Linked DNA regions of Heyndrickxia acidicola. The protein of the gene in region 2 interacts with the protein of the main gene of each other region in a pairwise test. Links are inferred from orthologs where the notes say so. Each region holds a gene or a part of one and is shown on either strand. Other genes may lie near its edges.

Region 1 (15,168 bases), 2.2 Mb from region 2 along the record:
TTTCTGCTGCTTGAATCACCTTTGGAAAACGTTCTTCCTTTAATCTGCTGAGCGTTTGAGAAAGGATTTTCTTTGATAGAGCGAGTCTGCCCCATTCCTTTGCCTTCTCGTTGAATTCCGATTTAAGCTGGTAGAATTCATGGAGTTTATCGGTAAAGGTTCCCCCTTCCTCCATACGGTCGATCTCATAAGCCAACCTTGCCAATTCTGTTTGAGCCTCTTCCGTATTTTTCGTTGTTTTCTTAAGGCTTTGCTCTAATAGAACATGCTCTTCTTCTAAATTTTGCAATGAACCGGCTTCCACCAATAGCTGAATATCTTCTTTTTTCAGTTTGTCCTTTATGATTGAAAGATGCTCCCGCAGTTTTGCCGCTTGAATGACCCGTTGTCCCTTTTCTCTGTAGCCTTCTATATCCTTTTCCTCGGCAGAACGCAACAATTCCTGGATGGACTGGACATTCGCATCATACTCTGATTGCCATTTTGTTTTCTGGATAGAAAGATCATTGCATAAGGAATTTAGCTCCCTATAATTTACTTGCTTTTCCTTCTCTATCTTTATAAGTGTTTTCAGCTGAATAACGCCCTCTTCAGTTGGCTGCAGGTCGGCCTTAATGGTTGACATAACCTCCACAAATTTCGTTTCCCACTCTTTTATTTTTCTTTTAAGATGGTCAATTTTTTTGAGAATCTCATCTTCTTTTCTCACCATTTGAATTAGTTTTTCCAAAAGATTGAAAGCGTCCATTAGCTGCTCTGAAGAAAAATCGCTCTTTAAGAAAAGACTCTGCTTGATTCCCATAAGAAGACGGTCATTTTCCTCTTGTTTTTGCATTAATTGCTTCCAGTTTTCTTTTATTTCTGTATACTTATTCTGCTGTTTTTCTAACTGAAGAATTCTTTCCTTCCATTCTTCCCTAAGCCTTATTTGAGCTGCATATTCTTCGGTACCAGCTGTATCTTGAATAGTTGAAAGCTTTGCTTTCAGCGCCCGTTCTTTGTCCTTCAGCACTTTAATGTCTTTGCTAGTGTTTCCATTATCGCTCTTCTTTTTAAGGACTATAAGATACAGGAAGGAGATGAATACGCCTGCCAAAGAACCTCCTGCAAGTAACATTTGCCTGGTCATAATCCCCGTTCCCAAGAGAATCATAAAGAAAATACATAGGATGATATAAGGTATAGATGAATTTTTTGGACTATCCTTTTCTAATTTCATAAGAAAGCTGAGCTTGTCATGGATACGTTCGTATTCATCACTCCACATTTTGTGGTTGGAGAGATTTTGCTGCTGTTCTGCCATGCGGCGAAATTGTTCTTCCGAAAGCATTTGTGCTTCCAGTTTGTCACACAATTTTTCAATTTCAGAGAGCTCTGCTCCCTCTTTTGCCAGTCTTGCATTCAAATCGTTGCGAGAGGCATTCAAAGATACATCCTCCCTTACAGCCAGACGCAGATTCTCTTTCATACTAATTCCCAAATCTATCTTGGACAACCTGGACATCTCTTCATCTTGGAAGTGGAGTTCTTTTTTTAGCTGCTGGATTTGATCTCTGCATTTTTCTAGCTCAAATGACCACGAAACAGCGGCATCCTTCCATTGGAGGACATGCTGCCAGTTCTCACAATAGTGATCAATTTCCTCCTGATGCTCTTTTATTAAAGGGTCGGGTTTGGTATTCAATAAGGGGGCATCCAGCTCGGACAATCGCATGTTTATATTGGAAAGCTCACTCTTTGCATTCCTATATTTATCTTCGAGCTTTTCCATTCTTGATAGCCCATCAATCGGAAAAGGCTCGGTATTCCCTAATGACACTAATTTACTTTGAAACTGCTCCATCTCTTTAAATAAAGGCCATTCCTTAATCAGTGCTTCCGTTTTATTGAGTCTGTTTTGCAAATTTTTGCTTTCTGCCTGTAATGCGGAAAGCATAGCTTGAAGGTCAGCCTTTTTCGAAAGCAGCAATGAGTAATCCTGGTTCTTGGATTTTGCCGTTTTTAATTCACGGTCCTTTTCCTTTAATTCCTCCAAGAGCTGGTTCATCTCAGGTTTGCGTCCACTTGGTTTAAAAAGAAGATCGAGCTGCTTTTGCAGCTGCTGTTCTGCCTGTAACATTCTGTCTGTTCCCATAGTCCCTGCTGCAAACAGATATCTGCCCAAATCCTCTGCTTTTATTTTCCCAACATTTTGAAGCCCTTGAACATTAAAGGAAAAAATAGATTGATAAGCAGACTTATCTATTCCATTAAGAATTTGTTTTAATAATTCTTCCCCGCCTGTTTCTCCATCCTCCAATTGGACCAGAACATCTCCAGCAGCCTTGCCTCTTATCCTTTCAATTATGATATGGCCATGCGAATCCGTTTCCAGTAGAATTTTTCCTCCGTAATTTGAATGGCTCTTTGGTTCGTACCGCAAATCAGAGCTTTGCTTGGTAGGAAAACCAAAGAAAATCGCATGAATGAAAGCCATCATAGTCGATTTCCCCGCTTCATTTTTTCCGAAAATCACCTGGAGGGAGTGAATATTGACAACATTCAATTCTACTATCTTCCCATATCCATATATTTGTATTTCTTTGATCTTCAAATGTCTTTCCTCCTTTTCAATGAAATTTTCTTCATTTTTTGCACAGTTCTTTGTTTTTATGACTTGGCAATATAAAAGGAAATCAGCTCATGTGCCTCTTCAAGCAATTGTTTTTGCTCCTCTTCCGATATTTCTTCCAAATATCTGCTTGCATACCTTTGTAAATACAATTCTCCTAGAGCAGCTTCAAATGCATTGCGCTCTATCAGATGCTCTTCTGTACGTGAAATTTCTTTTAGGAAAGATGCTTCCTGGTTTTGGTGAGAGACATCATTCATTTTCCGTTCAATATCATACACCCATACAAAAGCATCTTCCTCTTCTTCTCCATCCTGCAGCACATCCAAAAGCTCGCCGTTTTTCATTTTTTGTACTGACTCTTCGTCCAGGCTCCCATCGTCATGAAGTACAATTTTCAGAAGGGTTCCCTGTTCTTTCCTCCTTACCTTTTCCACCTGCTCTCTGCATTCCAAATATAGTGCAGAGAAATCGTTGATTCCCTGTATATATATTTCTGCTGAATGCCATACAATATCTGAAGTCTCAACAAACTGAAGCGAAGCAGTTTCGTCTGTTAGGGTAACCATGGTACAGCCCTTGGGACCGGACTCTTTTCGGTTGCGCCCCTGTATATTTCCCGGATAGACAATATAAGGATCTTCATGCAGGATTTGATGCTTATGTATATGCCCAAGCGCCCAATAATCCATGCCTTTTTCAAGAAGGTCAGGAACAGTAAAAGGAGCATATGGCTGGTGATCAGTGTTTCCTCCTTCAAGCTGTCCGTGTAACAGGCCAATGTGAAAATCTGCCCCTTCTGCTTGCGGATACGTATCGATCACTTTTTCCAGGACATGTCTTGTGGGATAACTGAAACCATATAAGTTAACCTTGGTGCCGTCTTTTGCCTTGTATTCAAGCTTTTCGGCCTCAGCGGAGAAGGTGTGCACATTCTCAGGCATATGAATAGTCGTCCAGGATCCTGATAAATGATCATGGTTTCCATGCAAAACGAAGATCTCTATATTATGTTCAAGAAGTTTTTCCATTTGTTTTCTAAGTCTTGCCTGTGCTTTTATACTTCTGTCTTCCCCATCGAATAAATCACCGACCAGAAGCATAAAATCAACTCTTGTCCTTATTGCAAACTCAACCATTTTTTCCATAGAAGAAAAAGTACTTTCCTGGACTCTTTTAAAAATGCCTTTAGGCAGCTTCCTTAAACCTGCATAGGGGCTGTCCAAATGGAGGTCGGCTGCATGAATAAAACGAATTTGTTTCACTTGGACCACTCCTATTTCTCGAATATACGTTCCCTTATTATTATAAACGAACATTCTTGTTTTCTAAACATTAAACATCATGGTTTTGCAATAGAATCAGCATGGAAAAAGGGAGCTGATTCTATTCTTATTATAGAAAAATAAGAGCCGAAATGGATACGGCTCTTACCACTCAATTTAATTATATTTTCGATATACATACGGATCAGACGGCTGCTGAATTACTTTCCAGCTTGTCACCTGTAAATAAGGAATGGTTCCCTGGAATTGATGATTGTAGATGGTACTTAGTGTTCCGGTTACTTGCAGCCAGGTATTTTCCTTTTCTGCTTTCATATCTTTCGGAAAATCAACCATCATGCCGTATACTCCTGCATCTGCAATACAGTGAATGATACCAAAGCGCAGGAGATAAAGCTGATTATTACTTAAATCACCGGCACGATAGACGAATCCTTTTAGCGTAATCGTTTTATTTTCATAGTTTCCAGGATAATTATAAATACTTTCTAAGGCTCTGAAATAGTTCCCATCATTTAGCGTTACATGCTGCTTAGACCCATAGGTTTTCAGGTCTGATTGCTCCATGGATGAATACTCATCTTTTCCATAATAAAGACTGGAATTCGGGCGTAAAACCTGATGATTAGAGTATGGATCATCATCCTCTATGGCTGCAAAGTGAAAACCCTTTGCTTTTACAATCGTCGAATTTAGTGTGGCGACAGGCAAAAACAAGCCTGTAATCAACGGAATGAGAAGCAGTCCGTATACAAAAACCTTTTTGTACCAAGTGTTTTCTTCATGCGAGTGATCATGGCTATGATGACCGTTGTGACTATGTCCATGATCGTGGTGGTGGTGCTCATGATCGTGCTCGTGTGTGTGATGATGATCGTGACTGTGATGCACATCTTGAATATGAGCCTTTTGGCTGTTGTGGAATAAATCATCTTTTTCAACAGGCGGCTGTACTTTCCCCTGCTTCTTTTCCAGTTTCTTTTGCTTTTTTAACTGCTTTTTAATTTCTCTTTCCTTTTCCTTCTCGTCGCCTTCCTTTACCCATTTGACCAATTGATAGATGGATAGAAATCCCATTACAAAGATCATAGAAAAGGACAGATATGAATATTTCATATTAATATATTTACTGATATTCCCAGAAACATGCAGTTGAAGAAAAAAGTACGTAAATCCAAATAAAATGATAAAGCGTATCAGAATGTCCACCTCCAATAAACATTGAGAGTGATAATGTTGGCCTCCACTCTACTAAACGATTGGCTCTGTTAAAAAACAAGCAGTTATCAATTTCGAAATTTAATAGAGCGTCTAATCTGTTAATTAATAAAGCTTGATAAAAACAAAGAGCCTATAAATACCGAAACAAAGATTAACCCAATAAGAGCAAGGACAAATTTTCTTTTAAATACATCCAGCATCATAAACAGATTTTTTATATCAACCATTGCTCCAAAAACCAGAAAAGCAATGATAGGGCCTGTACCAAACATTCCGCTGAAAGAAGACGCAATAAAGGCATCCGCTTCGGAACAGATGGATAAAATAAAGGCTAAAAGCATCATGACTAAAATAGCGGTAGCCTTTGTGTGGCCTAAAGAAAGAAGTGTGCTTGTCTTAATGAAGGTTTGCATTGCTGATGAAATCAATGCTCCGAAGACAAGAAACTTACCTACAGAAAAGAATTCGTCAATCGCATGATTAACCATATCTTTTAGCTTCTCAGAGAATTTCATATTGGAATGGTCATGATGGGAATGATCATGTGAGTGGGTAAGTCCGCTCACTTTCTTTTCAATATATTCTCTTAATTGGTTTTCCGTAAATACATAGGAAATAATAATTGAAACGACAACTGCCACCGCAATTGCCAGGGCACTGCGGTATAACGCCATTTTCCAGCTATCACCAAAAGCAATAAACGTAGAGAATATAACTACTGGATTAATGATGGGGCCCGTCAACATAAATGCCATTGCGGAATAAAGAGGAACGTTTTTCTTTACAAGCCTTTGTGTAATGGGGACAATCCCGCATTCACAAGCAGGGAACAATGAACCGATGCCTGTCCCTATTGCTATCGATAAAAATCGGTTCTTTGGCATAATTTTTGCTATCATTTCTTCTGTAATAAACATTTGGATAAATGCTGCTATGAATACACCTAATACAATAAACGGCAGTGCTTCAATAATAATACTAATAAAAATTGTATTCATTTGTAAAAAGGATTGATTTAACAAGGTTGTTCTCTCCCTCTACTTCCATTCACTAAACATTTACATTATCTCTTAAATAGTATAGCGAAGTGTATTTCATTGATTCTGACAGATTCGTACTAGTAAGCTACGAATTAAAATAAGTCTAAAACGTCTGTGGATAAGGATACTATAAAATAGAGTTTTGGTAAATGGATGCCCTTCTCAATAATTGAAAATCCCTGTCTTTCACCCTAATTTTATACTTTTATTAAGGCTCTATTAATCTTGCCTGTTGATTTCTGTTGCAGACACTCGCTTTCCGCAGGCGGTAGGGGAGCCTCCTCGCCGCATGCTTCTGCGGAGTTCTCTCCTAACACGCTTTTCTAAGCAGGAGCCTTGCGTATCTGTTCCAATCAACATTCTTCTTTAACAGAGAGCATCATGATAATCACATTCGAACTATGGCGCATGAAAATGTGTGCTCGACATAACAATAATACAATGATTATTACCAGAGAATGTTTGTTTTTTCAAGGTAACCATCCTAAAAAAAGACTTTAAAGAACAAAGAAAAGTTCTTAAAGTCTCTTAATACTGACATGATAGCTTCCATCCTATATGCGATCCCCTATGGGTCGCCGATTAACGGCGCAATCCGCTTTTCTTTGTCCAGCTCCTTGCGCCATCGGCTCGAGGTCATAAGCCACTCCGGCCAAAAGGTTAAAGAGCAAACCTTCTGGCCGGATCGTCTTATGCTGGTCGCCGATTAACGGCGCTATCCGCTTTTCTTTGTCTCATTTGCTTTTGGATAGCTGCAGCGCTTTTTTAATATTTTTTAAATAGGTGTTTTTTCCATACATTAGGACACCGCCGCGATATATTTTTGCTCCAATTAAAGCAAAAATCAGGATAGAAACAACTAAAATCAGGATTCCTATAAGTCCTTGCCAAATTGGCAGGTCAAGCATACCCATTCTCATGAACATAATCATCGGTGTAAAAAATGGGATATAGGATGTAACAGTCACAAAACCAGCTTCAGGGTTTCCCAGTCCTGACATGGCGATAAAGAATCCGATCATAACCAAAAATGTCATAGGCAGCATTACTTGCTGTACATCTTCTATTCTGCTGACTAAAGAGCCTAAAAAAGCAGCTAATGTAGCATACAATAAGTATCCGAGCAAGAAAAAGATAATGGCATACAAAATCGTTGCCGGAGATGTATTTCCAAATCCAAACACTGAGAAAAATGATCCCTGCATAGTATTCATATTTTGCTTTAACACAAGGTAGCCGATCCCCAGCAAAACAGCCATTTGGGTCAGTCCCAGTAAAGCTATCCCTGCAATTTTTGCAAACATTTGCTGAACTGGGGCTGCGCTGGATATCAAAATTTCCATTACCCTCGTCGCTTTTTCTTTTGCTATTTCTGTACCGACCATATTGGCATAGGACAATACAGCAAAATAAATGGCAAACAGCAGGACATACACAAGCCCTCTTGCCTCTGCCAGCTGTGCTGATGTTTTTCCGTTCTTCCCGAGAGTCATCTGTTTAAAGCTTACCGGATCGCTCAGTAAAGATAACTGTTGCGGCGAGAGATTCAGTTTGGCTGCCGCAACGCCTCCCTTAACAATTTGAAGTGCCTGCTCAAGATAATTTGAAAAATCAGTATCCGTAAGTGTCGGTGCTTTATATATCGCGGAAGGCAGCCCCTCATTTAAAGATAGAACAAGATATCCGTCATATTTGCCTTTAAAGACGTCCTTTTGCAGCTGCTTTTCTGAACTATTTACCTGAACAGGCTCTATGTCCTTATTTATCTTCTTTAACTGAAGGGCATAGACCTGGAAAAGTATATGACTTTGATCAATAATGGCAATTTTTTTAACATCATTCCCCTTAAACATATCCATAATTCTGCTCATATTCCCCATTAGAGTAACACATGCAATCATGATTATGGTGGTAATGATGAAGGCTTTTGTCTTCAATTTTGTCGTATATGTGTAAGACAGAATTAAAAAGAACTTATCCATGCTGGTCCCCCACCTTTTCTATAAAGATATCATTTAAAGAGGGTTCTTCCAGCTCAAACTTACGAACGAACCCTTTTTCACATAACTTTATCAAGACTGTTTGGGCGAGTTCTTCCTTTTCTAACTGTAGTACTGCTCCCTGTGCTGTTAGTTTGCACGCTGTTATCCCCTCTAAATTCTTTAAAAAGCCCAAGTCAAAATCTGCATGGATTGAAATACTTTTTTTGCCAAAGGATTTCTTAATATCCCTCAGCCTTCCGTAAACGACCGGCCTGCCATGGTGCATAATACAAAGATTTTCACAGAGCTCTTCCACGTGCTCCATTCTATGGCTTGAAAATACAATGGTTGTACCTGAGTGTTTCAAGTCCCAAACTGCACTTTTTAAAAGTTCAACATTTACGGGATCCAATCCACTAAAAGGTTCATCTAAAATAAGCAGCCGCGGTCTATGCAAAACAGCAGCAATAAATTGAATTTTTTGTTGGTTCCCTTTGGATAATTCATCTAATTTTTTTTCGGAATACTCAGGTACATGAAACTTTTCCAGCCACTTTGACAGCTCTTTTTCAGCAGCCTGCTTCTCCATTCCGCGAAGTCTGGCCAGGTACACTAGTTGGTCCTTCACCTTCTGCTTCGGATAAAGTCCCCGCTCTTCCGGCAAATAACCGATATATGGACTTGCCGAATAATCAATTTTGCTGCCATTCCATGTAACGCTCCCTTCATTAGGCTCCAAAAGCCCAAGTATCATGCGAAAGGTGGTCGTTTTTCCTGCTCCATTGGCACCTAAAAATCCGAACATTTCATTTTCTGGTATGGTTAGCGACAGCTGATCAACAGCGGTAAAATCATTAAACCTTTTTGTTACATTCTCCAGCTTTAAAACCAAACTACTCCCCCCTGGTTCCTTCTCTATAATAATTTCTTTTGTTGCTCTTCTATGTTATACGAATCATCCCTAAAAAAGATCCATTTTTTACTCTATTCAGAAATCCTATTAAATTTTTTCTATCGTTAATTCTTTATGTTAAGATAAATTGAATAGATATATGACTGCAATAGAGAGGAGTATATTTCTTGATCCATGATATTCAATTTTCTGCAGCTTCCATGCTGTTAATCATAAAAATAATTGCAATTGATATCGTCCTATCAGGAGACAATGCTGTTGTGATTGCGATGGCTACTCGTAATCTGCCAGACAAACAACAAAATAAAGGAATTTTATTTGGAACAATTGGAGCCGTTGTTATTCGAATTCTCCTTGCTCTTGTGATTGTTGAACTGATGAAAATTCCTTATGTAAATGTTATTGGCGGAATCCTTCTTTTATGGATTTCGTACAAGGTTCTAGTGGGCGGAGAGGAAAATGTAAAGGTAAAATCAGAATCCAGCCTATTAAAAGCCATTTGCACTATTATTGCTGCAGACGCAATCATGAGCCTAGATAATGTCGTAGCTCTTGCCGGAGCTTCAAACGGCCATATAGGACTCATTGCAATAGGCGTAACCTTCAGCATTCCTATCATGATTTTCTTTTCAAAGTTAATTGTACAGCTGATGAATAAGTATAGCTGGATTGCTTACATTGGCTCTGGAATCCTGGCATGGACAGGAGCCAATATGCTTTTTAAGGACGAGCAGTTCCTTAATCTAATTAATCTTGACCAAGGCTATTTCACCTACTTCCTAACTGGAGTGGTGACCATTACTGTTGTAGCCGCTGGATACGGGGTGAACCGGCGGGCTTCAAAGCGCAGGTTCCATCATAGTCATTAAACGAGGAAATAGTCCCATCCTAATAAGAGAAAACGCAGCCGGTATATGAACCGCTGCGTTTATTGTTTTGTATGTGAATTGCTGGTCTATCGATGAAACAAGATTAATTTACCTGCAGGCGATGTGCACCGATGGGTTTTTTCAAAGGCCCCCTTTTCCTTAAGCAGCGTTTCTCCTTTTTGTTTCGCCTCCTGTTCAGATGCCGCTTCAAAAGACTCATCAAGAATTTTTTCTCCATCTGGTTCAAATGCAGTTAATTTAAAAATAGCCATACCCGTTCTCCTTCCATGTTCTTTCTCTATTCACCATGAAACTCAGGTTTTCTTTTTTCTACAAACGCCTGAATTCCTTCTGAATGATCCTTGGTTTGCCTCATCTTCCATTGTGCAGCCTTTTCAAGCTCAAGGGATTTTAAAAACTTTGGACGATTTAATTCTGTATAGATTTTTTTTGTTTTAATCATGGCAAGAAGAGGTTTTGCTTTCCATACCTTCAGCAGTACTCCCAACTCGCTATGAATGTCATCTGTCACCGAATCAATAATTTCTAGATTTATTGCCTCTTCTCCTGAAAGGACTTTTCCTTCCCAAATAAGCTTTTTAGCTTTTTCCTGGCCGATCCTTCTCTCAAGTAAAAAATGACCTCCCCCGTCAGGTACAAGTCCAATTCCGATAAAGTTCATTGCGATCTTACTATCCTTTTCCGCTACGATATGGTCACATGCAAGCGCAATGCTAAGACCAAGCCCTGCTGCAGCCCCGCTTATCGCAGCAATAGTAATTTTTGGCATGCCATAAAGGGTGGTCACTAAGTCATTGATGTGGTCCATAAATGATTTAAACAGATCCTCTCCGCTCATCTGAAGCATTTCTTTTATATCGCCCCCTGACGAAAAAGCGCTTCCATTTCCTTTAAGCACTACGATTTTAACATTTGGATTAATTGAAATGGATTTAAGTCCATCAAGTAATTCTCTAATAAGAGTAGAATTCAGGGCGTTAAGAGATTTGGGCCGATTCAAGGATATATAGGCTGTTTCTTTCTGTATATCAATTTCAATTGTTTCATAAGTGGAAATCATAGTACACTCTCCTTTAACAATTTTCTATCTATAGCATAACTGAATGACCATTCATTTTTCAATATCTTTTTCACTTTTTTCAAATTTCCAGCTATTTAATTTGGCAATGTAAATTTCTTATGTTAATAACATCTTTTTCAGCTTAGCTGTATGACAAGTGAAATGAACGTTTCACTTGAAGAAACTTAAAAAAGCAGGCATTGGCAGTGAACGTTTAAAACAGGCCCTGGAAGCTTTCAAATTTTGCAGGAGAAAACGCTCATCAAGACAACTGAACCAAAAATATAAACCTGGCAAGCATATAGCTGCCAGGTTTACATTACGCTATTTTTGGGTGCTTTGTGCGGGATAAAGCTCTTCTAAAATAGCTATTTTTTTCTCTGTATATTCCTTAAAGTTTTCATTATAGGATTTGGGATCCTTTGGATTGGAGAACTGCTGAATATGTCCCGTTTTAGGATCAATAAATTTGCTCGCTGCTCCGCATCCAATTCCAATAATGGTTTGTACTTCTTCCATAATAATAATGTTATAAAGGCTTTCTTGATTTTCAAGAGAATACCCGACATTTTCAAGGTTTCCCAGGATATTTTTTTGCCTGTAGAGATAATAAGGTGCATATTGATGCTGTTTCGTCCAGTTCTCAGCCAGCGACATCATTTGTTCCGTTTCACTTCGGTCAGCCACTTTGTATTTTTCTTTATTTCTTGTCATTTCAGAAGCACGTTTAAAGGAAAGGGTATGCACTGTTAAGGACTCGGGCATTAATTTGTCCGTTTCATCCAAGGAATGCTGGAATTCCGATACCCCTTCACCGGGGAGTCCAATTATTAAATCCATGTTGATATTGTTCATGCCCATGCTTCTTGCTAAATGGAATTTATCAATGGTTTCTTCTACACTGTGGTGCCGTCCAATTGCCTTTAACGTTTCGTTTGTATAGGACTGTGGATTAATGCTGATTCGGTCAATATTCCATTTTTTTAAAATTTCCAGCTTTTCAGGGGTAATCGTATCAGGCCTGCCAGCTTCAACTGTAACCTCTCGTATAGAAGAAACTTCTGGGAAGGATTGATGCATTTCTTCATATAAAAGATCCATTTCTTCAGCCGTAATAGAGGTTGGGGTCCCTCCGCCAAAGTATACAGTTGTAATTTTGATCCCTCTTTCCTTCAGCCATTTTCCCGTTTCCCTCATTTCATAGTGGAGACCGCTTAGAAAGGAATCCACACGGCCCTGCTTGCCCAGAATGGCATACGCAGGAAATGTGCAATACGCACACTTGGTCGGGCAAAATGGGATACCAATATAAATGCTGACTTCATCCTGTAAGGTGTACAGGTCGGGTATTACCTTAAGCTGGAGGTCAACGATGGATTGCATAAGCTCAATTTTTTCATCAGAAAGCATGTATTCTTCTTTTAGTTGACTATGCGCCAGCTCCCTGTCAATTCCCATCCGCACTTTTTTGTGCATAAGTTTTGTAGGGCGTACCCCTGTAAGGACTCCCCATTTTTGATAAATGCCAGTGAAATTCTGCAACACGGATAAGTAAACATGTGAGACCGCATTTTTTACTTTTGTAAAAAAATCCTTTTCTGATAGTCCCTCTTCTATCTCTTTGGAATACGCTGCCCTATATACTTCTGAATCGCCCGATTTTACTAGGGATACAGAAACAGTTACTGTATTCTCCTTTATATCAAGGAGAATTTCTACTTTTATATCAGCATCACTATCTTGACCTAAAAAAATGTCTGTTTCCTCAAAAAATAAATTTGCTATATTTTGCAAGGGACGTTTAAATCGTTCGTCCTCCAGTCCATCTATTTGAATTTTCATGGATATCACCTTTCACCTTAAAAACTTCTTTAAGTGTACTGGAATGACCTTAGTCAGGTCAACTAACGATGAAGCTGGGTTTGAGAGTATGTAATGCTGAATGTTAGAGAGATAATAGTTGCTCGGGAGCATCCTCGGTGTTCTTGGCCTCCATTGCCTCCCTTAACCTGCTTTTTTAGCAGCTGTCTCGTGTCTTTGGGTTTTTCGCAATTAACATGAAACCTTAATAGAGACTTACATAAAAATAGGGCCATCCATTCTGCCAGAAAGGAGACCCTTTGTCATATTATTTCATTTGTTTCATTTTTCGCAAAAATTGTATTGGCTGCTGCTTACGGAAATGTTCCTTTACCATATAGGATACTCCGTTTTCATTATTGGATCTGGTTATCCAATCTGCAGCACGCTTTATTTTGGGTGATGCATTTCCCATGGCTACCCCTAAACCGGCCCACTCAATGAGCGGCAAATCATCTGGACCGGATCCGATCATGACGACCTCTTCACGGTGAATATTTAATCGATCACATATATAAAGAACACCTTTTAGCTTCGAAACTCCTGATGGTACGATTTCCAGTTTTCCATCTTCATTTTCTATACAATCTACTTCATCAAACATTGCATTGATGGCTTTTTTGCAGTCCTGACGATCTTCTGTATCTTCAAAAATCACTTCTATTTTAGGCGGAGACATGGGCGATTCAGCGAGCGACTCGCTTAATGAGTCGACGTAACGCTCTGAGTATGAAAACGCATTGCTGGTTTGGAACATAACCTTGCCTACCAAATTACTTGGCAGCTTCACTCTATTGGCAAGGGAATAATGTTCATGAACTAGCCGTATTCTGGACGGAAACTTTTCAAGGAAGCGAACTAATTCAGCACAGGATTCCTCACTGATCCTTTTTACAAACATAGGCTTCTTGAGGTCTGCAGCAATGTATGAGCCTTGATGAGTAACCAAAAAGGTATTCAGCTTGAGGGCCTTTGCAATACGATTAGCTGACGAAAAATCCCTTGACGTAACCAGCGTGACTGCAATCCCTTTACTTCCGGCATATTCAATTGCTTCCTTTGTTGTTTTATTTAAACGGCCATTACCTTGTAACAAGGTACCATCAATATTCAATGCTAACATTTTATAAAGCATGATGCTCCCCCTTATCATGGTGTCATGTCATAGAACTCATGGACTTTTCTTGTTAATATATCTTGAGCCTGCCCTTTCTATAGTTTTATGAAAAAGCCCAATATTATAGAACAAGTGCAATAGAAATAAAAGCTCTAGACAGACTCCATCGTTGAAAACCCCTGAGTAAGGGTGCTGGAGATCACCTCAATAGGATAGCAGGCATGCGTACTCCGAAACGGTCCATCTTGCCCCTTTAATGCATTAAAGGGGTCTGACCCCTTTCTTGCTTTAATGTATTAAAAGAAATTAAACAGCAGGTTATCCCTTTAAAGAAAGATAAAAGGAAACAGTCACCTGACCGTTTCCTTTTATGTGTTTATCTCATAGAACCATATAGTTCATCTAAAGGTTTCATGATGATTTTATTTAATTCATTAATAGCCATACTCATATGCTGCTCTGCATCCATCAGCTTCACAATTTTTTCATTTTGCTGGACAACAGCGGCTATGTTCTGGGCTTTTTGAACCTCTTGCTGCCCGATTTCCTGCCCCGTCATTTGTTTTTCCTGAAGGGTCATTTGGATTTGGCGAAATTCATCAAAAAGCTTCTTCGCAGCTGGATCATTGTTGACATTGTCATACATCGCTTTTAGATGCAGGTATTCCTGGCTTGTTCTCAATGCTTTTTCTAATTCATATGCATAATCATACAGATTCGTTGTAGGCAAAAATAAAACCTCCTAAAAAATTCAGCTCTTATCACTATAACAAAGTATGTGTATGAATGCGAATATGACACACACCCAGCTCTTTAAAACCGGCTCTGTTAATCCTGTCGGCTGATTTCCGCTGCAGGCAACCCCTTTCTGCAGACGGCAGAGCAGGTTCTCACATGCTCCAGTGAGGTCTCTCCTAACCCGTTTCAGCATTACTCTCGTGCCTTTCTCTCCAATCAACAAATGGGATGGCTCTTTTCGTAAACTTTGTGCTATTTCCGCTAAAAAAGTGAGTGAAACAAAATGTTCAATATGTAAACTTTTGTATAGTTTACAAAAATATTCCATGTAAACTGACAGAATACGGATATATTCAATGTAAGAAAAGCAACAATCTATGCAGAAGCAGCCATTGGGAAAATCAACAATAATCTATAACAGAACTAAATGCCAGAGCAGGGAATCGTCCA
Region 2 (15,955 bases):
ACGGAAGAAATAAACGATATTGATCATTTGAAAAATATTTTTAAAACCTATAAGGCATCAGGGATGAAGGTGGCTTTGGATGATGTGGGAAGCGGGTTTGCCACATTGGACATCCTATCCAAGCTTCAGCCGGATTACGTCAAATTAGACCGCAATTTTATCTCATATTGCGATCAAAACACGATGAATCAGAAATTTTTACAGCAGGCAGTCCATATTTCGAAAGAGATGGGCATAAAAGTCTTGGGAGAGGGGATAGAGAGAAAAGAAGAGCTTGAATTCTGTGCAGCAATCGGAATGGACTTTGCCCAAGGCTATTACCTTGGCAAACCTGTAAAGGACCCTGTGGAACAGGTGAGAGCATGAGAAATGCAGTGGTATAAACATAAATTGGACCTGGTATGAGAGGACGGCAATTATCCATTGGCTGCTCAAAATTGAAAAGCTTTTTTATAGGGTAGGGGAGTATACTATAACGGGAATAGATTATGATAACTGAAAAAAGGGCATAGTAAAGAAAATAGGACGGGAGGCAGTTTATATGCAAAATATTACCTTTAAAGTAACAGGAATGTCCTGTAACCATTGTGTAAAAACCATTCAAGAGAGTGTTGGACGACTTGCAGGTGTCGAAGAGGTAGAAGTAGATCTTAAAAGCGGAGAGGTTCAAGTCGACTTTGATGCTGAAAAAGTTGCAGCCGTTGAGATTAAAAAGGAAATAGAGGAGCAAGGCTACGACGCAGAACAAATTGTTCCTTTTTTTTAGGCTTTGTTAAAGGTCATTATCGATTTCGTCTTAATGCGGTGAAGGGATGAAGCTCCTGCGTGAAAAGTGCTAGGAAGCTTTTGAGGTGTCCGCGGGAAGAGAGCGTCTGGAGCGAAATTTGACATCCACAATGAACACAGTCACTTTTAAAGTTTCCTGCCTTTTCAAGAGCAAAATTATTTGCCTTGGAAGGGCTATTTGTTTTTTAAGGGTATTTTTCTATAGATTGCTGCTTTTTGTATAAATGATGACAGGGGATAATCATCGTACTGCTGAGGCTATGGAATAACCTTAAAATAAAGATTTAAACATAAATACAAGGAAATAAATGAATAGACTGCACCATGCTTGGCTTAGAAAACGTCTGAGCCAAGCATGGTGCTTTTGTTCGGTAAAGCATGAAAGGGGTCTGACCCCTTTAGTGGACTAAAGCGAATCGGGGTGCAACCTTGGTATATTATCCTAAATCGCCTGTAAACAGCAGAATTTCGCCCGAATTTTTCGATTTTTCGTCCGTATTGTCCAAAAAGTCGCTCGTATTTCGTTTGAAATCGCCCGTAAAATCCAGTTGCGAGATGAAAAGCATCCTTGTGGTGAGCATTAAATGGGTTAATGCCAATTTTTCTTCTACTGCTAACGCTCCAACTGCAGGAAATGTTCAAATGCAGCCTGAAATATAATCAAATAAAGTGACGATATAGTGTTAATCACTTTTACATCCCCGTACCCCACGCGGGCGATTTATTAACCACAAGGTTCTGCAATCAAGACAAGCGAGGAGAGGGCTCAAACCATGGCCTATCTGGTCTTTATTCATTAGAAAAAAAGCGTAGCGGCTATATAAACTGATAAGGGAATGAGGTATCATCTAAATAGATGCAATTATGAAAGGTGGTATTTCATGAATTACAGCCAGTATGTAATTCCAGTTTTGCTTATTGCTTTTATTCTTTACCGCCGTGTTAAAAGGTCGATTGGTTTTCAAGCGTACCATCAAAGAAGGCTGGTCATTCGAAGCACGATTTTGCTTTTGGTTGTCCTGCTTTTGCTCGGAGTCAGTGCCATTCACCCCGTATCTTATATTTATGAAATTGCAGGAAGCCTTCTGGGCAGTGTACTGCTGATCATGGCGATCAAATGGAGCCGCTTTGAAACCAGGCAAGGCACTATTTACTATCGTACACATATATGGATAGAGACGTTTGTGTTATTTGTGTTTTTAAGCCGTTTCCTGTATAGAATGTTTTATCTTTTTCAAGTATCAGGAAAACAAGCCGATTTAAATTCCAGCCAGATGAACATGCAGTACACAAAGGATCCTTTGACCATGGGTGTGTATTTTTTGCTGGTTGTCTATTATGTCGGCTATGCTTTTTATGTTATTAGGAAGGCAAGGGGGATGGCAGAAGAAAACCGGCAGATTAGCAGTTGAAGGGTAAAAAAGATAATCTATGCAAAAAAGCAGATGCTGAGAAGCATCTGCTTTTTTATTATTGTTTAGGTAATGATAAAATGCTAAACCTGTGGATACTTTCTTGTCTAGCTTCAGCGCCTATCTTGTTACGATTCTTTCCTGCTGCTCTTTCTTGTAAACTTCATAAAAAACTCATACACCACAGGAACGATTAACAATGTAAGCAGTGTAGAGCTGGCAAGACCGCCAATAACGGTGACGCCCATGCCTTTTGAAATCAATCCTCCGCCTTCAAACCCGAATGCCAATGGGAGTAATGCCCCGATCGTAGCAATAGCAGTCATAAGAATTGGACGAAGACGGGTTGCGCCCGCTTCAAGCAATGCTTCCCTTGTTGTGAATCCTTCTCTTTCTTTATGGATTACACGGTCAATTAATACAATGGCATTGGTCACAACAATTCCAATCAGCATAAGGGCGCCGATCATGGATGTCACGCTGAGTGTTTCATGAGTAATCCATAGTGCCACAAGTCCGCCAATGATAGCGAAAGGCAGGGAGAATAAAACGGCAAGTGGTGCCAATGCTCCGCCAAATGTAATGACAAGGATAAGATAAACAATGGCCACTGCTGCGAGCATGGCTAAGCCGAGATTTGTAAAGGAATCTTTGATATCCTTTGTCACACCGCCCATTGATACTTGAACGTTTTTAGGGATATCTGTTTTATCAATCGCTTTTTGTACATCTTTTGATACCTTTGATACATCACCTTGGCCGACTGTTCCGGTTACGCTTGCGTACATCTTTCCGTCCTGACGGGAAATTGTATCAGGTGTATCGCCGGTTTTTACTGTGACGACCTTGTTTAACGGTACTTCACTTCCTAAAGCGGTCTTGATTTTTGTATTGGTTAAATCATTTACATTTGTATAGCTGCTTTTGTCCGCTTGAACATAAACATCTATATCTTTACCATTTATTTTAAGGGTTGTCAGTGCGGGATTATTGCCTGATTGGTTTAATCCCATGGCGATTTGTCCAGCTGTCAGCCCAAGCTTGCTGAGCTTGCTTTGATCAGCCTCAAGTGTATATTCCTGATAGGTTTTAGAAAGACTTGAATCTACGTTTTTTAAATTCTTAACGTCTTTCATATTGTTTTCTAGCTTTTCAACGACTGGTTTAATTTGATCGATATCGTCACCGTATACCGATACGGTTATTTGATTGCTGCTGCCTGAGGATGAGAAATCCTGAGACTTCCAGGTTCCCTTATTCGTCATGCTTTGTAGATCTTTTATGACTTTGTCAGGCTCTTTATCAAAGTTTTTGGCATCCTTGTTGTATACAGCATAGAACACCGCTGATTGGTCGTTTCCTCCAAATGGGCTTTTTCCAATGGAGTACTGGATATTTTGGACGCCTTTCCGATGAAGGAAATAGTCATCTGCTTTGGAAGCAACGGTTTCAACATCCTGTTGTGTTTCACCTGGATTCGGATTAAAGGTCGCCATAACCGTTTTTTGTTGGTCATTGGATATAAAGCTGACACCGATGAATGGCACTAAAAAGAAGCTCCCTATCAACAGCAGAACGGCTAATCCAAACGTGATCAGCTTATGGTTCAAGGACCAGTTTAACGCCTTTTTATAGGCACCGGCAAGCCTTCCTGCTGCTGGTTCTTTTTCATGCTGGCTTTTTTTCTTTATTTCTTTTTTAAATAAGGAATCCGCAAACATTGGTACAACGGTAACAGCTACGACAAGGGACGCTAATAGCGAGAATACGAGTGTTAAGGCAAAAGGTAGAAACAGCTGTCCGACCATTCCCTGCACTAAACCAAGCGGCAGAAAGACCGCGACGGTTACAATAGTGGAGGAAGCAATAGGACGGAACATTTCCTTTGTTGCTTCTCGGATTAAATCTTTTCCTCTTAATGGTTCATTTGAATCAGACATGCGCCTATAGATATTTTCTATGACGACAATGGAATCGTCGACTACCCGTCCTATAGCGACTGTCATAGCGCCCAGGGTCATAATATTCAGCGAAATATCCATTTGCTTAAGGATGAGGACGCCGATTAATAGAGAAAGCGGAATCGATATGACTGAAATAATGGTAGACCGGATGTTTCTAAGGAAAATCAGGATAATTAAAACGGCAAAGATTGCACCGATGATGGCTTTTGTCAGCATCGTTTGGACAGAATCCTTGATTGGTGTAGCCTGATCTAAAATGGTCGATACCGTTAATCCCGGGTGGGTCTTTTTCAATTTGCTTACTTCATCATTTATATTGTTGGCAACATCAACGGTATTCGCATCTTGGGATTTCGTAATTTCAATCCCGATGGATTCTTGGCCGTTTGTTTTTGAAATAGATTCATGCTTGCCTACCAGGACAATGTTTGCCAAATCCTTTAATTTAACGGTAGGAAGGTTTACATTAGCAGCTTGAGAACTGCCGGCTTGAGTATTTGCTGTACTAGATTGAGCGTGGGACTGACTTTGATACTGAGCACCTGCACCCTGGCTTTGAGAACCTTGTCTGCCTGTCATTTGTCCGCTCTGACTTGCTTGGCTTTGTGACTGCATGCCTCCTTGAGCCTGGGAGGATTGACTGCCTCCAGCAGCACCCATTGACGGAGTCTGTTTTGGTGTATAAGGAATTTCAATATTTTTAAAATCGTCCAGGGACTTTATATTTCCATCAATGACAACAGATTTATTTTTGTTGCCAAAATTAATCAACCCAAGGGGAACGGATACATCAGAACCCTGAATCAATTGTTTAATTGTGTCTTCAGACAGGCCGTACTTATTCAGTTTATCCTGGTTAAAGGTAAGGTCCACTTCTTGCACATACTGACCTGATGCCTGTACCTGGGAAACCCCTTCAATTCCCTCCAAGTCCGGAATTACATCCTCAGTAGCTGTTTGCGTCAGTTCAGCCAATGATTGATGTTTATTGGACAGGCTTAAGGAAAGGATTGGAAAATCATTAATATTAAAACGTGAAACGGTTGGAGTCTTTACGTTGTCCGGAAGATTGACAGATGTTAAGGCATCCTTTACTTCGTTTTGTGCTTTATCCATATCTTTATTGTAGTTGTATTGAATTTGGATAGTAGAAGCATTTTGCATGGAGGTCGAACTCACTGTATCCACGCCTGGAAGATTTTTAATTTGCTGCTCTATTGGCTTTGTTACGTCTTCCGCTACCTGATTCGGTGTTGCACCAGGGTAGGTGGTGGTAATCGTAATAATAGGTGCATTAATATTAGGGAGGGTTTCCATTTTCATATTTATCCCTGCATAAATGCCTGCTATTGTGACGATCAGTGTAATCAGCCAAATGGCAAACTTGTTTTTCAAGCAAAAGTTAATGATAGCGTTCAATAGATTCTCGCTCCTTTTCCAGCAACCGAAAGGGTAGCTGCTTTGTGTTTCATGTAATGCTTTCTTAAAAAATTACCCCATTTTGACGGCAATGTTGTAAGCCGCTTTTTCCTGGCAGTCCTTCGGTGACCCTAAAAGAAAAGTGGATATGTAATAAAGACTAGGTAAAAGATAAGTTTGACTGACTGGTCATTACCTTTTAAAATATAACTGACTGGTCATATCATTTCAAGAAATAAGTATTTGTTTTATATAAATTTTTTATGAAGTCATATCATCGCAGGAATGGACTTGTATACACTTTTGTTTTTTGGATTTCTAAATAGAAGATACAAAGGGACTTTATGGGGGTGCGAAACGAGATGTATGCGCATGCCCATGCCCATCCTGCAGCCTGAATCATACTCTTAAAGTGGTATGTACGATTGGGAGGTGAAAAAGGATGAAACAAAAAAAAATTGAGCTATTGGAAACAGCGATTAAGCTATTTGCTGAAAAAGGCTTTCAGTCAACTTCTGTGCAGGATATTGTAACAGAGTATGGCATTTCAAAGGGAGCATTTTATACTTATTTTTCATCCAAAGAAGAGCTTTTACTTGCTATTTTTGATTATTACTACGCGATTCTGCGCTCGAAAATAGTGAAAATAAGCGAAACGGAATTGGCACCCCGCGATAAAATGAAAGAACAAATTAAGGCGCAATTTGAATTTTTTATACAGCATCGGGATTTTATCGTTATGCACATACGTGAGCAAAATCATTCCATTAATAAAGAGCTGCGAGAATATTTACAGAAAAATATTGCAGAGACGATAAAATGGTATGAAAGCCACTTAATGATGATATATGGTGATAAAATCAGACCCTTTATTGGAGATGTTATTCTTTCTTTGGACGGAATTCGAAATTCATATTTAAGAGTAACGATCTTTCAGGGAATCCAACTCAATGTTGACAGACTGTCTGAGTTCATTATGAAAAGAATTGATGAGTTGGTAGTATCCTTTTTGGAGAAAGGGGAGGAGCCGATAATCGGTTCAAACGGGATCGATGCCTTCTTCCAAACGAGCTGTAAAGAAAATAGCAATCCGGAGGAAGAAGTAGTGCATATCTTAAAAGAAATGAAATCGATATTAGAACAGCTGCCCTTAAAGGCGGAAAAGCAGCAGGAGCTGATGGATGCCGCTGATTTCCTGTTAAACGAAGCTGCTAGTATGCCTATTAAAAAATACGTATTTCAGGGACTGTTAACAAACTTTAAAGGAATAAAAGAACTGGAAGAGCAAAGACAGAAAATCGGAGGCCTTCTGGGAATAAAGCTTTTGTAAGAGTTTGAAATGGAAAAAGCAGGGCCAAGGGCCCTGCTTTTTTTGTGGAAAGTATAAAATTTTTACTCTTTTTTCTTATTTGACCTGCTATGATCGTCTTCGACCTGTTACAAGGTTAATGATGAAGACAATGATAGCAATAACCAGCAGGATGTGAATTAATCCGCCTGCAATGTGAAGGGAAAATCCTAAAATCCAAAGTATAAGCAAAATACCAATTATAGTCCAAAGCATGTATTTTCACCTTTCTTTCTGTTTATTTGCTTTACTTACTGATAGATTACCCCAAAATTTAAAAAGCAAACAAGTTAGTCATCATTTAATCCATTTTTCTCATGATAAAATGGAAAAGTGAGAATATACTTTGAATATTAATTGGCAGAAATTAGAGGAGAAAAGATGACAGACTGAACTCTGTATAAATAATAAACCCGGCTCTTGCCGGGTTTATTGAGGATTAGCCTATAAAATTTTTATGAACGGCCTCGCTATGATTCCTTTATCTCAGTCATGAACAAGGGGCTTCCCCATTTCATTGTCCAGCTCCAGCGCCTATCGGATTTCTGCGTCTTTTCCCTACGATAAGGAAACATCAGCTCGTTCCTCACTGTGTTTCCTTTATCTCAGTCAAAGACTACGGAATCCGTACGCCGATGAACAAGGCGCTTCCGCATTTTTTAGTTAGATTTTACTAATTCTAAAAAATCCTTCACTTGTTCAGGTGATTTTGCATTTGCACTGTGTAAATGTGCTTTCTTTTCACCGTCCTGGAAAATGAGAAGGCTCGGAATCCCCATTACCTGGTTCTCTTTTGCCACCTCAGGGAATTGATCGGTATTCATTTCGAACCACTTGTACTCTTGATGTTCTTTTATTACATCATCAATGAACATGTCCATTACCTTGCAATCCGGGCACCAATCAGCAAAAAACTTTATGATGACTGGCTCTGATTGAGAAATGAGTTCTTGATATGTTTCGGTTTTTTTAATTTCTTCCACTCTATACCACCTCGTGTTATTAAAACTATAATTGTATTGTAGTCATTCTTCCTGTGTAATTCAATGTTTCTGCTTGCTTATAGAATAGAAAGTGAATGTTGTTATAAAAAGCGCTTAGAAATGAACTTACTCCACCGTACCGCTTTCCATGATAATAACCTTTGGTTTCACCTTAAATTTAACGTTTGGATATTCGTCCCTCCACTTGCTCCAGTTAAAATGGCGCGTAACGCTTTGAACGCGTTCGCCAATGCCTACAGGATCAATATGATTTTTTTGAAATTGCTTTAGCATGCTCAGCGTTTCTTTTTTTATTATCTTTTCAAATTTTTCTCTAATGACGTTTTCTTTTTTCATGTCTAGATGATTACCAGTAAATTCACGAATTACTCCATTAACTTTTACTTCAATTGTTACCTCTGTCGGATGTTTATGAGTATTCACCTTTATTTTATTGGTGGAGCTGATACTTCTGACGACTGCTTCATCCCCATCTAATTTAATGGTTTCGCTGCCTTCACTGTATTTATCCACCAGGATTTTAAAGAAAAACATTTTTTCTTCGCCAATTTTTTGAACTAATCTTTTATTATTAAAAAGGCCCATCCCGCTGATTTCCAATTCCGTATTGTTTACCTTTCTAATAATGGGCAGATAAGTCGTTCTTCCTTTGGAATATAAATAGGAAGCGAAGAGGTGGAGATTCTGCCTTGGAACATCCCTGTATTTCATGTTATGGTCCATCAGGCTTTTAATGTAGACCCCATTCCCTTCCATTCCGTATTTTCCCTGAAGAACTTCTTCGGCGGTACCATCCACGACAGCCAAATCAATTCTTGACCCAATATTAGGATCGCGCTGCAAGGAATCAATCAGATGGAAAAACCCCTCTTTCGCAAGTTTTTTTCCGAATAATACAACCTCCAGGCTTCCTGTAACAAGAGGCTGATTGGACTGCCTTTCAAGCTTGGATAATAAATCACGGCTGACCTTGGCCGATTCAACAATCGTGACATTATTGACACTTTTATCCGGCAGAAATTGAGGATAAAGAACGGTACCCTTAATACGGTTACCTTCTAGTAAATCAAAGCCCAGACCAGTCTCGACATTCACTTCATCAATAATTTGCTGCTGGACACATCCTGTAAGCAAAAGGAAGCACAAAAGGATGAGAGAAAATGATTTCATTGCATTTTTTTCCCCCTTTTCAGCTTATTCACAAGCAGTAATATTACGGTTAGGAGTGGAATGTAGAAATAATCCAATAAAAAACTGACTCCTCCAACAATGGTATTTAAATTGTCAATTTGCCCTCGTGTTTTAAAAAATATCATGATAATAAGCGCCAAAACGGATATTAAAATGACTCCTATTCGCTGGTTCAGTTTGATGGTTCTCTTAAAAATGCGGGTGGCACACCAAAGTGCAAGGCAGACATTTGGAAGAATGATCAGGCACCAGTTGGCAATGCCAATGTATTCAAACCTTTCTGCTACAGGCAAATGAACAATTTTAAAGGTGGTTAATGTGGCCCAAATATCTTTGGAGAGCTGTTCCTCAGTATAAAAAGAAAAAGAAACAAATACAGTGTACAAATATAAAATCATGGTAAAAATCAGTCCGAAGTGTGTCCATTTCTTTGATTTCTCTGGATTCTTTATAAAAGGATAGAAAAAGACAAAAATTTCATATCCTGAATAGGATAAAGACATACTTTGTGAAGCACTCAAAATCTTGGAAAAAGAGTGGTCCAATATCGGTAAAAAATGAAAGAAATCTGCAAACTGGAGGGCAAGCCCAAATATTATCGTTATATATAATGGAAGGACGAAGGCAAAAAATGCAATCCCTGTTACTGTCCGAAATCCTCCATAAATGATATAAATGCACAGAAGGAGAAAGGCTGCCCCAAACCAGAAGGTGCTGAAATCCGGAAACATCCATACCTGAACGATTTCGATATACGTTTTTAGAATGGTGATAAGAAGTGCGATGAAGTAAAACCCAAAAACAATACTGACCAGTGATCCCAGCCATTTTCCAAAAAGGTCACGATGAACGTCAATTAAATCGCCATTGCTGTTTTCCATAAGCTTATACATGAACCACATAATGATATTGGAACTGACACCTGCAATAATCACCGATATCCAAGAATCGTAGCCGGCAATACGGGCTATGATACGCTGAAACCCCAAAATTCCCACACCGACTTGCATGGAAACCATTAAATAAAAGGTGAGGAAATGTGAAACTTTAAGATTTTCCGGAATGGGCTTCAAGGTATCACCTCCAATATGGGCATTCTTCTATATCTGGATTACTCATCTATGTCTTTCTTAATCTTTCCGTCTTTTTTAGGAAACCGCCGAGTCTTTTCTGTTCGTAAATATTGCGGCCGTAGTGATTGTTTGTTGAAACCAAGCCTTACAATGGTATCCTTCAAATCGATGACGCGTGGAGGATAGAGCGGCTCGAGAAATGGACGGCCAAGAGAGGTCAGCCTCAATAAATGTGTCATCAGAATGCAAAAACAAAAGACAATTCCAAGAAGTCCCCAAAGCTCAGCAAAAAACAAAAAGGGGAAACGCAAAAGCCTGATCGTATTACCAATTTTATATACAGGGGTGGTAAAGGAGGCCAGTGCTGCAAGGGCAACCAGAATGAGCAGCACATTGCTCGTGAATCCTGCTTCAACAGAAGCAGTCCCAATTACGATACCGCCCACGATACCGATCGTCTGGCCGATTTTCGTCGGCAATCGGGCGCCGGCTTCCCGGAGGAGCTCAATAGTCCCTTCCAGAACAACTGCTTCTAAGATCGGTGGAAACGGAACTCCTTGCCTAGAGCTGATAAGAGTAGCCATCAGGTCCCTTGGAATTAAATGATAGTGGTAGGTAAGCGCAGCTACATATAACGGTGTTACCAGGATGGAGAAAACAACCGAGAATATCCGCAGAAGCCGGAATACAGTAGCAATAATCCAATTCAGATAATAATCTTCAAAGGAACCAAAGAACTCCACCAGCGTGGTGGGACCAATCAAGGCATGTGGAGAGCCATCTACAAGCATGATAAGTTTTCCCTGGGTAAGAACTCCGGCTGCCCGGTCTGGCCTTTCTGTATCAAGAAATTGAGGGAAAGGAGAATTGTGATTATCCGCCATCAGCTGTTCGATAAAGGAGCTGTCACTAATTTCGTCAAAGTCAATATCCTGCAGTCGCTGCTTAACGGTATTCACATTTTCTTCATTGGCAATTCCATCAATATACAGCAAGGCTACCTTGGTTTTTGAGAGAGTGCCAAGTGTAAAATCTTTTATAATTAATTCCTTAATGGGAAGCCTTTTGCGAATCAGGTTTAAGTTTTGATCCAGTGTTTCAATAAATGCTTCTTTAGGGCCAATTACACTAAACTCAATTTCCGGTGCGGAGATAGATCTGCTTACCTCTTTTTGTGCAGCAATAAAGACATACTTATCACTTTCTTGTGTAGAGCGCAGAAGGACATATCCATTAAACATTTTCTGTTCAATTATAGATGGATCTGTGCTAACTTCCACGTCTGCAATAGGAAGAATGGACTTGACATCATTCAGGCCGCTGAATTCTCCCTCCAATAAGTAAGGCAGGACATCCTTCTGAAGGATATTTTCATCAATAATCGTAGAAACAAATTTCAGAGAAAAGGAAAATTTCATTTTTGTATTAGTAAAGAATTCTTCCTTTATATCATCTGAAGCTGGTTTGTCCTCCATTGAGACCTGTGCGCCAGGACTTGGATTGGTATTCGCCTGTTTCTGCTTTTTTTTCCTCTTAAAAATATTCATCATTCTTCCCCCGGTGCCTGGCATGAATAGTGATTTGTCCATATCTTTTCCAAATAGACCGGAATTATGTAAGGTGTCTCTTAATGGTGAAAACAGCATGAATGAGATGGAATCAGAATAAGTTTAAAGAAAGGACATTAGAAGACTTGGAGGGGGTTCAATGAAAAGGAGAAGGCTCTTAACAAGGGGATTGAAGATAGTATTACTTCTGCTTTGTGCACTGGCAGCTATAGGTGTATGCTTCTTTTCACCCTATATTGTAGAGGGGGAGTCTATGCAAACTACGCTGTTTAATGGAGATCATATGCTGGCAAATAAAGAGGTATATAAGCTTGAAAAGCCGCAAAGAGGAGATATTGTTATCATTAAAGATACAATCCATAAAGTTAATTACGTTAAGCGTTTAATTGGATTGCCAGGTGATAAGATTCAAATCAAAAAAGGGTATCTTTTTGTGAATGGAAAAAAGGAAGCCGAAAATTATCTAGTTAAAAATCGAATGGAAGCACGTAAAAAAGGGGAGATATTAAATCAGGATTTTGGACCGATTACGGTGCCTGCAGGCAAATTTTTTGTTATGGGGGATAACCGTCTGAAAAGCATGGACAGCCGCAATGGTCTCGGTTTGTTTCCTGCGAGTGCCATTGTGGCAAGGTGTGACTTGATTTATTATCCTTTAAAGGATTTTAAAATAGAGTAATTTGAGCACCAAAATGGGTACAGGAAATTCTCTAACCCATTTCGGTGCTCTCAGTTTGTATTCGGCCTTATCTTAGTCGAAGCCTTTTAAATCCGTACGCCGATGAGCAAGGCGCTTCCGCTTTTCTTTCAATGTGTTTGATTTCCGTATGGAAATTGAGAGGAGTATGCCTGATGCTGCTGGTAAGCCTGCTGGATTTTTTGCTGCTCCGCAGCCTCGAGCTTGTACCAGCCATTATGGAACATAAGATTATAGAGCTCGCGCTGCTCATTATGTGTTTCTGTATAAATAGAAAGCAGATCCTGATAAAGGGCGGAGTGACTGGCTTCATTTAGGGCGGTGTTATAGGAAGCTGTCATATACTTTTCCATAGCCAGTAAATCGTTCGCAAGATCCCGATCATTCATGCGGGGAGTTTCTGGTATGGAAGTTTTGGAATTTTGAATTTTGGGTGCATTTTGATTTTGCATAGTAGTACCTCCTGTTCCGTTACATCATTTGTTGAGTGTTTTGTGTTGGCTGATTTGTATTCAAATGTCCTAAAATTTGTTGATAATGCTGCTGATGCATTTGTCCGCATTTTTCAAAGGCGCTTCTTAATGAAGCATCCTGGCAGTGCTCTGCTGCAAAATGAGCCTTTTTCATAGCAAGCAGATTCCAGGAAAGCATGTCATTTAAATAAGATAAATCTTTTGTAGTCAGCACCTGCGGAGGCTCATGATAAGCATGAGCAGGATTTTGACTAGTTTGTTGGTGTTGTTGTTCCATGTCCATATTACCTCCAGTCATGATCTGTGTGTGCAGTCCTTTTTTAAAGGATAAGCGTATGAAATTATATAAGTAGTATCTATCTAGCTCCAGCGCCTATCGGCTAGTGGATTTCTGCGTCTCCTCCCTGCGATAAGTCAACATCATCTCGTCCCTCGCTGTGTTTTCTTTATCTCAGTCGAAGACTACGGAATCCATACGCCGATGAGCAAGGCGCTTGCGCTTTTCATTGTCTAGCTCCAGCGCCTATCGGCTAGTGGATTTTTGCGTCTCCTCCCTGCGATAAGTCAACATCATCTCGTCCCTCGCTGTGTTTTCTTTATCTCAGTCGAAGACTTCGGAATCCATACGCCGATGAGCAAGTCGCTTGCGCTTTTCTTAGTGTGCCAATATTGAAATGGCATTATCCATGAAAAACGACAAATATTGACGGGTTTCCTTATAAAATGCCTATTCAAAAAAGGTTTTCCGTGATAATATATGAATGTAATTTCTGTATTTTTATAAAAAAATGACAGTAAGCGGTTCCATAAAGAATGATAAGTTTACTTCAAAGGGGAGAGGGCAAGAAATGGAACAATTAATGCGTAATTTTTTCTTGTTTTTAGCAAAAAATCGATTTTTCACTAATATGGCCAAAAGGTACGGCCTGCGATTTGGAGCAGCGCGTTTTGTTGCGGGGGAAAATATTGAGCAGACTGTTAAGGTTATAAAAGAATTTAACCGTAAAGGCTTGCTGATTACAGTGGACTACTTAGGGGAATTTGTAGATAACGAAGCAGAAGCGAACGAAATGGCGGATAATGCTATTAGAACCATTGAGGCAATTGGCAGAGAACGATTAGATTCCCAGGTTTCATTAAAGCTTACATCAATGGGAATGGATATTTCCGACGAACTTGTGATGAATAATATGCGCCGTATCATGGATGCTGCCAAGCAGAATAATGTCTTTATTACAATTGATATGGAAGACCATGCAAGAACAGAAAAAACACTTGAAATCTTTAAAAACCTTAAGACGGAATATGATAATATTGGAACCGTTATCCAGGCTTATTTGTACCGTACAGAAAAGGATATTGAGGAACTAAATCAATTTTCCCCAAATCTGCGCCTTGTCAAAGGGGCTTATAAGGAGCCTGCCACTGTTGCATTTCCGGACAAAAAGGATGTAGATGAAAACTATAAAAAAATTATTAAGATGCACCTTTTAAATGGAAACTATACTGCAATAGCTACGCATGATGAACAAATTATTGAGTATACCAAGCAGCTTGTAAAAGAATACAATATCCCGAATGACCAATATGAATTTCAGATGCTGTTTGGGATCCGCCCAGAGCGTCAGCTGGAGCTTATCAAAGAAGGATATAAAATGCGTGTGTATATTCCTTATGGAACAGACTGGTATGGATACTTTATGCGCCGCTTGGCGGAACGCCCTGCAAACGTTGCCTTTGTTCTAAAAGGTGTTCTCGGAAAATAATGTAAACGCCCCCTGCATTACTGTGTTTTGCAGGGGGTTTTTGTATTTTATAATGGAAAAGGTGCTGAAGGCGGTGTCCTGTCATAACTAATGGACCTCAGTGAAGGTTAAAAGGCGACCCTTTCTCTCCGGCTCTCCTAATGCTAGGCGCCGATAAACGGGCGTCTTCGGCTTTTCTATTGTCCAGCTCCAGACGCCATCGGCTCGAGGTCATAAGTCAATCCGTCCGAGAGGTTAAATACCAAACCTCTCAGCCGGCTCACCTTATGCTGGTCGCCGATAAGCAGGCGTCTTCCGCTTTTCTAGTGTTTTTTGTACTGGTTGTTTTGGCTGTTTACCTTGCCTCCGCCGTCATTTTCTACGGTTGGACCTGCATTTCCTTTTACGCTGGCAGCACTGACGCCTGCTTTAGAAGGATTTTTCTTCATTCGTGCCATCTGTTTCACCCCCCAGATTTAATTCGTAATTAGCATTCCCGGCTGGCAGGGTGAATATTTAAGAAAAGCCGCAGAGTCTGTTCTTTAAATTTTTAAAAAATTTCCGATTTTCGAAGACGAAAGCATTGCTATATTGAGAAAATTCATTTATATTTAGTATAGTAAGCTCATTCGTGAGATTTTTTTTGGCAGTAAAATGAATGAGTATTCATTCAAAGTTGTCGAAGGGGGAAATAGCATTGAGTTACAGCATTAAAAAAGCAGCTGTTTTAGGGTCAGGAGTCATGGGATCCGGTATAGCTGCCCATTTGGCCAATATTGGCATTCCAACCTTGCTATTGGATATCGTGCCTAGGGAATTAACACCAGAGGAACAAGCCAAAGGGTTAGCATTAGAAGATAAAGCTGTGCGAAATCGATTGAGCTCTCAGGCTTTACAGGGGTTATTGAAACAAAAGCCTGCGCCGCTTACAAAAAAAGATAATTTAGCCTTGATTGAGGCTGGAAATATGGAAGACGATTTAAAAAGGCTTTCGGATGTAGACTGGATCATTGAAGTAGTCGTCGAAAGATTAGATATTAAACAGCAGGTTTTTGCAAAAATAGATCAGTACCGGAAGCCTGGCAGTATTGTCAGCTCCAACACCTCAGGTATTTCTGTAGAAGCGATGGCAGAAGGCCGCTCAGAAGACTTCCAGAAGCATTTCCTTGGAACTCATTTCTTCAATCCTCCAAGATATTTAAAGCTTCTTGAAGTGATTCCAACGAAACAAACCGATGCCAAGGTTCTTGAGTTTATGAAGGTATTCGGTGAAGA

What was found.
Region 1: the proteins of A5N88_RS21230 (region 2) and A5N88_RS10920 interact in binary tests that used the Bacillus subtilis proteins (3 or more experiments, as listed by UniProt). The link is inferred for Heyndrickxia acidicola from one-to-one orthologs.

Annotation. Positions count from the first base shown.
Region 1 is NZ_KV440953.1:2,325,318-2,340,485, forward strand. What follows is about bases 6,017-9,016. They hold A5N88_RS10920 (ABC transporter permease), read right to left. Parts: upstream 8,141-9,016; coding sequence 6,893-8,140; downstream 6,017-6,892. Other genes in these bases: A5N88_RS10915 (permease), read right to left, coding at 6,017-6,140; A5N88_RS10925 (ABC transporter ATP-binding protein), read right to left, coding at 8,133-9,016. In the rest of the region: A5N88_RS10900 (ATP-binding protein), read right to left, coding at 1-2,593; A5N88_RS10905 (metallophosphoesterase family protein), read right to left, coding at 2,650-3,876; A5N88_RS10910 (TIGR03943 family putative permease subunit), read right to left, coding at 4,054-5,097; more of A5N88_RS10915, read right to left, coding at 5,217-6,016; more of A5N88_RS10925, read right to left, coding at 9,017-9,032; A5N88_RS10930 (TerC family protein), read left to right, coding at 9,254-9,922; A5N88_RS10935 (YhzD family protein), read right to left, coding at 10,009-10,194; A5N88_RS10940 (enoyl-CoA hydratase), read right to left, coding at 10,221-11,003; A5N88_RS10945 (coproporphyrinogen III oxidase), read right to left, coding at 11,328-12,845; A5N88_RS10950 (Cof-type HAD-IIB family hydrolase), read right to left, coding at 13,132-13,998; A5N88_RS10955 (YlbF/YmcA family competence regulator), read right to left, coding at 14,357-14,710.
Region 2 is NZ_KV440953.1:4,570,693-4,586,647, forward strand. What follows is about bases 2,127-5,913. They hold A5N88_RS21230 (efflux RND transporter permease subunit), read right to left. Parts: upstream 5,582-5,913; coding sequence 2,327-5,581; downstream 2,127-2,326. Other genes in these bases: A5N88_RS21225 (CcdC protein domain-containing protein), read left to right, coding at 2,127-2,198. Also shown: A5N88_RS21215 (EAL domain-containing protein), read left to right, coding at 1-366; copper chaperone CopZ, read left to right, coding at 542-766; more of A5N88_RS21225, read left to right, coding at 1,668-2,126; A5N88_RS21235 (TetR/AcrR family transcriptional regulator), read left to right, coding at 6,024-6,911; A5N88_RS25235 (lmo0937 family membrane protein), read right to left, coding at 6,999-7,145; A5N88_RS21240 (thioredoxin family protein), read right to left, coding at 7,589-7,912; A5N88_RS21245 (Ger(x)C family spore germination protein), read right to left, coding at 8,039-9,103; A5N88_RS21250 (GerAB/ArcD/ProY family transporter), read right to left, coding at 9,100-10,197; A5N88_RS21255 (spore germination protein), read right to left, coding at 10,236-11,747; lepB (signal peptidase I), read left to right, coding at 11,905-12,444; A5N88_RS21265 (spore coat protein), read right to left, coding at 12,573-12,914; A5N88_RS21270 (hypothetical protein), read right to left, coding at 12,934-13,212; A5N88_RS21275 (proline dehydrogenase family protein), read left to right, coding at 13,784-14,701; A5N88_RS24515 (YuzL family protein), read right to left, coding at 15,004-15,138; A5N88_RS21280 (3-hydroxyacyl-CoA dehydrogenase/enoyl-CoA hydratase family protein), read left to right, coding at 15,339-15,955. UniProt on the Bacillus subtilis protein: Required for self-resistance to surfactin, an antimicrobial lipopeptide surfactant produced by B.subtilis. Also required for swarming motility.